Regions from separate parts of the Geomonas ferrireducens genome, predicted to be linked through region 1. Evidence: riboswitches for the same ligand, from Rfam matches in the RefSeq annotation. Region 1 holds a riboswitch; the other holds the start of a gene.
The links. A riboswitch is a leader RNA that binds a small molecule or an ion and turns the genes downstream of it on or off. The one in region 1 is predicted to bind S-adenosylmethionine.
Positions count from the first base shown of each region.

Region 2: another riboswitch for S-adenosylmethionine. It lies ahead of metX (homoserine O-acetyltransferase MetX); the one in region 1 lies ahead of E8L22_RS13130 (trans-sulfuration enzyme family protein).

Region 1 covers NZ_SSYA01000002.1:990,029-993,218, reverse strand. The annotation lists gene E8L22_RS13135 (trans-sulfuration enzyme family protein) at 1-153, opposite strand, end outside; gene E8L22_RS13130 (trans-sulfuration enzyme family protein) at 165-1,298, opposite strand; SAM riboswitch class I at 1,367-1,473, opposite strand; gene E8L22_RS21390 (hypothetical protein) at 1,645-1,803, opposite strand; gene E8L22_RS13125 (MucR family transcriptional regulator) at 1,927-2,433, shown strand; gene E8L22_RS13120 (DHA2 family efflux MFS transporter permease subunit) at 2,523-3,190, opposite strand, start outside.
Region 2 covers NZ_SSYA01000001.1:763,239-766,428, forward strand. The annotation lists gene E8L22_RS03420 (NAD(P)-dependent oxidoreductase) at 1-600, shown strand, start outside; gene E8L22_RS21465 (hypothetical protein) at 597-767, shown strand; SAM riboswitch class I at 855-954, shown strand; gene metX (homoserine O-acetyltransferase MetX) at 1,055-2,158, shown strand; gene E8L22_RS03430 (acetate kinase) at 2,226-3,190, opposite strand, start outside.

The DNA.
Region 1 (3,190 bases):
GGTCGGGTTGCCGGAGCGGGCGTAGTCGAAGCGGCCGAAATGATCCATCGACTGCTGGGCGAAGGTGGAGGTGTGGTAGATGGGGTGACTCACCGAGCCGTGCTGGGGATCGATGGGGTCGCCGCCGTGGATCAGTTCGGTTGCGAATTTCATGCGTGCTCTCCTTATTCGAATGCCTGCGCCAAGTCGGCGATCAGGTCGTCCTTGTCTTCTATGCCTACCGAGAGCCGCAGCAGCAGGTCGTTGATGCCGAGGCGCTGCAGCGTTTCCGGCTCGATATCCGCGTGGGTCTGCACCTTCGGGAAGGTGATCAGGCTCTCGACCCCGCCGAGGCTCTCCGCGAAGGAGATGAGCCGTGTCTTCATAAGCAGCCGCTCGACCAGTTCGGGACGGGTCACCTCGAAGGCGATCATCGCACCGAAACCGGCGCACTGGCGCTGCATGAGGTCGTGGCCGGGATGCTCAGGAAGGCCAGGGTAATAGACCCGCCCGACGCCGGGGTGATCCTTCAGCCATGAGGCGAGGGCAATCGCGTTCTCCTGCTGGCGCTCCATCCGGATGGTGAGGGTCTTGATGCCGCGTATGGTGAGCCAGGAATCCTGGGGGCCGAGCACCGCGCCGGCGCCGTTTTGGTGGAAGTACACCTTTTCGGCGAGGGCGGCGTCCTTCACGGCTACGAGTCCGCACACCGTGTCGTTGTGGCCGGAGAGGTACTTGCTACCCGAGTAGACGGTGATGTCGGCGCCGAGATCGAGACAACGGACGAGGTACGGCGTCAGGAAGGTGTTGTCGACGATGCAGAGCATCCCCTTTTCCTTGCAGAGTGCCGCGAGCGCCGCCACATCGGCCACCTTGAGAAGAGGGTTGGTGAGCGACTCGACGAAGAGAGCACGCGTGTTGGGGCGGATCGCCTGTCTGACCAGCTCGACGTCGCTCGTGTCGACATAGCTGAAGCTCAGGCCGAACTGTTGGAACAGTTTTTCGAAGAGCCGGTAGCTCCCGCCGTAGAGGTCCTCGGTGACCACAAGGTGATCGCCGCGCTCGAAAAGGAACATGAGGCTCGTGATCGCCGCCATGCCGGAGGCGTAGGCAAAACCGCGGCTCCCCCCTTCCAGGTGCGCAATGCCCTCTTCGAGGGCCTGCCGGGTGGGGTTACCCGAGCGGCTGTAGTCGTAGCCGGTGCTCTGTCCAAGGCCTGGATGGCGGAAGGTCGCCGTCTGGTAGATCGGCACCGTCACCGCTCCGGTTCTCGTCTCGCGCTCCAGGCCGATCTGTGCTGCAGTTGTCGCGATGTTCATGTTTGCCTCCAAAGCAAAAAGTCCCCTTCCGGGGGAGGAAGGGGACTTCGTACGTATCGGTCCGCACTTCCTTATCTTCCGGAACTTTTGGTTCCGCAGGATTTGGCACCTTCCCCCCTAAGGGGAGGTTGCCGCGATGTCATAGGGCCAGTCCCTCGATCGCTCTGGATAAGTCATGCTATTCGGTTGTATGGGGTGAATCCTTGAATACTTGCGAAGATACTAATACAAGAGTGGTGCAGTTCTGTCAACGCTAAAAGTCGACTTCTTGACTAAAGTAAAAGTTATTTGCGGCAAATGTTTTCCTCGCACGTGGCTGTGATGGCAGCGCATCTCCGTTGCGAAGTCACAGCGTGACCGATGTAATGCCTTGTGGCGGCTTCCTGTCCTGTTTCATGAGCATCTTGCGATGCACGCCAGTCTTTGCTGCAGCAATGCTTTGAGTTTGTGAATCCTCTTTGGTCACAGTACTGGCAGATACAACAAAGCCGCTGTCATTGGGCATCAAGTGCTGCTTCAGTCTCTTAGCTAAAGACGCTCTGTAATATAATTGAAAATACCAATTTGACAATGCAAAGAAACCTGCCACTATAATGCAAGCAAGTAATGATCAATGGAGGGAAAATAAATGGCCACTTTGGTAGAGATCGCGGCACAGATCGTAGCTTCGCATGCGTCGAGTACTCCCATGACCTCGGATCAGCTTATATTCGAAATCAGCAAAGTTCACAACGCGCTCAAAAACCTTGAAGCGGGTGAACCAGTCGAGGGATTAGAGGAAGCGAAGCCTTCCGTTTCTGTGAAGGATGCATTCAAGAAGGGCGAAGTCGTTTGCATGCTGTGTGGAAAGGGCGGTTTCAAGACGCTGGCGCGGCATCTCAACACCGCTCACGGCATGAAACCGGGCGAGTACAAAAAGCAGTTCGGCATTCCGGGCAAGCAGCCGCTCGCCGCCAAGAACTATTCCGAGGCGCGCCGCAAGATGGCCCTCGACCGCGGTCTCGCCGACAACCTCGCCAAGGCCCGCGGTGTGCGCATGGCCAACATCGAGGCGAAGAAAGCCACCCCGGTAAAGCCCAGGGCCGCCAAGGCTTCCAAGGCCCCGAAGGATACGGCCAAGGCGAAGACCGCCTAAGGCTCGTCACAGGTTCATGTGGAAATGGCCGCCCCTTTTACGGGCGGCCATTTTTTTGTCCTGAGATAAGTGCCGGAGGCGCCTTCTGGTTAATGTACCGCACCCGGCGGCAGGTGTTTCACGGGTTTCTTGAGAAGCAGCAAGAGCGGGATGATCACCACGAAGGCGATGCCGACGATGAAGAAGATCCTGTTGTAGGAGAGCATGTAGGCCTGTCGCGAGATCTTGCCGTAGATGATGGCGAGCGCGCCCTGCTCGGCGGCTACGGGGCCCAGGCCGCGCCCCATCATGGCCTGCTTGAGTACCGCGATCTGTGACTGCGCGAGCGGGTTGTACGGGGTCACGTGGGCCACCAGGTTGGTCTGGTAGAACTGGCCGTAGCGCGCCAGGAGCGTGGCGGCGATGGCGATCCCCACGCTGCCGCCGATGTTGCGCAACAGGCTGAAGACGCCGGTCGCGTTCCCCATCTCCTCCTTCGTTATGGTGGCGAGGGTTACCGTGGTGAGGGGGACGAAGATCATGGCAAGTCCCACGCCCAGCACGACGCGCGGCCAGACGAAATCGCGGTAGGCGGCCTCCAGCGTGAAACCCTGCATCATGTGCATCGAGTAGGCGGCGATGATGAGGCCGACAAAGACGACCTTCCTGCCGTCGTAGCGCTGGATGATCGCACCGACGAAGGGCATGCAGATGAGCGTCGCTACACCCCCGGGGGCGAGCACCATGCCGGCCATGGTCGCGTTGTACCCCATGAGGG
Region 2 (3,190 bases), on a different contig from region 1:
CGCAGCTACGTCGACATGTCAACCGTTGACGCCGGCACCACGAAGGAGATCGCCGCGGCGGTGACCGCCAGAGGAGGCAGGTTTCTGGAGGCGCCCGTTTCCGGGAGCAAGAAACAGGCAGAGGACGGTACGCTGATCATCCTGTCCGCCGGCGACCGCGGCCTTTTCGATGAGACCGTTCCGCTCTTTGAGACGATGGGCAAAAAAAGCCTCTTTCTCGGCGAAGTGGGACGCGGCGCGGAGATGAAGCTCATCGTCAACATGGTCATGGGGGGGATGATGACCATATTCTGCGAGGGGATGGCGCTCGCCGAGAAGGCGGGGCTCGACAGCGCCGACCTCCTCGACGTGCTCGATTCGGGTGCCATGGCGAACCCGATGTTCAAGCTGAAGGGTGGACAGATGACCGGCGGCAACTTCGCCCCGGCTTTCCCACTCAAACACATGCAAAAGGACATGCGGCTTGCCGTCGCCTTGGGCGACGCGCTCGGGCAGCCGCTCTTCACCGCGGCAGCAGCCAATGAGAACTTCAAACGGGCCAAGGCAGCGGGTTTTGCGGATGAGGACTTCTGCGCCGTCTACAAGGCCATCAAGTCGTGAAGAAGTTTCTCTCGACTGCAGCGGTGACGCTCCTTACCAGTGCGTTTCTCGACCCCTTGATCCAGTCCGGCTTGGACAAGCCGGTACCTTGGCTCAGGGACTTCGGTATGGCGCTTGCGGGCGCGGCATGCTTCTACATCCTGGTGAAATACCGTCACGACCTGTAACCGCGCTCGTGAACCTGGAGCTCAGTTTGCCGTTGACAAATAGCGGCGGCTCCCTTATCCTGCACCCCAAAATTGAATAGAAAGACCTGCTTATCTAGAGTGGTGGAGGGAAAGGCCCTGCGAAGCCACAGCAACCGGCCCAATCGGGCGACAGGTGCTAAATCCTGCCGAAAGGCGAAGATGAGAAAGGCGCTTTTGAGCTATTGTCACACCCGAAAAGCCCCTTCTCACATCGAGACGGGGCTTTTTTCGTGCCGTTTGCCGGCACCCGAAAGTACGAGAGAGACATGTCCTACGGCATCGTGACAGAACAAATCACCACCTTCGACACCGAACTGCGCCTGGAAAGCGGCCGCATCCTCGGGCCGATCGATATCGCGTACGAAACCTACGGCACCCTCAACGAGGACCGCTCCAACGCCATCCTGGTCACCCACGCCTGGACCGGGAGCGCGCACCTCGCCGGGCGCTACAGCGAGGACGAGAAGCGAGGGGGGTGGTGGGACGACATCGTGGGACCCGGATGCCTGCTCGACACCGACCGCTACTTCGTCATCTGTTCCAACGTGCTTGGATCCTGCTTCGGCTCCACAGGTCCCACCTCGATCAACCCGAAGACCGGCAAGCGCTACAACCTCGCCTTCCCGGTGATCACCGTCCGCGACATGGTGAAGGCGCAGACCCTGCTCATCGACCGGCTCGGGATCAAGAAGCTCTTCTGCGTGTTAGGCGGGAGCATGGGAGGGATGCAGGCGCTCGAGTGGGCGACCCAGTATCCGGACCGGATCGCCTCCGCGGTGGTGCTCGCCACAACGCCGAGGCCGTCGGCACAGGCCATCTCGCTGAACGCCGTGGCACGCTGGGCCATCTTCAACGACCCGACCTGGAAGAAGGGGGAGTACCGCAAGAATCCCAAGGACGGCTTGGCGCTCGCCCGCGGCATCGGTCACATCACCTTCCTCTCCGACGAGTCGATGACCGCCAAGTTCGGGCGCCGCTTCTCGGCCCGCGACGGCCAGTTCGACTTCTTCGGACAGTTCGAGGTGGAGCGTTACCTCAACTACAACGGCTACAACTTCGTGGACCGCTTCGACGCCAACTCCTTCCTCTACCTCGCCAAGGCGCTCGACCTGTACGACGTCGCCGCCGGTTGCGAGTCGATGGAGGAGGCCTTCGCGCCGGTCTCGGCGCCGATGCAGTTCTTCGCCTTCACCTCCGACTGGCTCTACCCTCCCGCGCAGACCGAAGAGATGGTCGACACGCTGAATAAGCTGGGTAAAAAGACGGAGTACCACCTGATCACCTCGGCCTACGGCCACGACGCATTCCTCCTCGAACACCAGACTTTCACGCCGATGGTGCGGCAGTTCCTCCAAGGGATCAAGCCGTAGGAGGCAGCAAAAAGGGCGGAGACCTGCATGGTCATCCGCCCTTTGTCGTTTCTTTTCCTTTGTGACGCTACTGCCAGCCCATGATGGCGGCTACGTCCTCGTTGAGCACCATATCCTCGCCGCTCGGTATCGCGAACACCTTGACACCCGAGTCCTCCGCGCTGATCAGCATCTCCCGCTCGCCCTTGAGCGCTTCCTCGTCCTTTTTCAGGTCGACCTTGATGTCGAAGTGCTCCATCCCGCTCAGCGCCATGCCGCGCACCGGCCAGTCCTCCCAATCCTCACCGTAGGTGAAGACGATGGCATCCGGCTTGCCGGTGACGGCGATGTAGGCCCCCAGGTACTTGCGCAGACGGTAGGTCTCCATATCGAGGGCAAGCTGGCAACGGGCGTCGCCGACCACCGCCTCGTCCACGACGGTCCGGCGGCTCACGCGACGCCCTACGATGCCGGCGAGGCCGCTCTTCTGGTTCAGGAACAGGTCGAGCTCGGTCGCCGAGACCCCCGCCTCGTTCACCATGAACGGGATGATCCCGGCGTCGATGTCGCCGCAGCGGGTCCCCATCATGACACCCTCCAGCGGGGTAAGCCCCATGCTGGTGTCGACGGACGCACCGTTGCGCAGGGCACAAAGCGAGACGCCGTTGCCGGTGTGCACGGTGATCATGTTGCATTCCTCGAGCGGCTTGCCGATCAACTCCGCACCCCTCCGCGCCGCGTGCGAATGGGACTGCCCGTGGAAGCCGTAGCGCCTGATGCCGTGATTTTTGTACCACTCGTAGGGAAGCGGGTAGATGTAGGCCATCTCTGGCATGGTCTGATGGAAGGCGGTATCGAAGATGGCGACCTGGGGGACCCCCGGCAGGAGCGCCTGGGACGCGCGAATACCGGCCAGGTTCGGGTTGTTGTGCAGAGGCGCTAGGGTCGCCACCTCCTTGATGGCATCGACGACGTTTTCGTCGATGAGCACCGATTTGGTGAAGCGTTCGCCGCCGTGCACCACGCGGTGGCCGACTGCGGTAATTTGGGCGA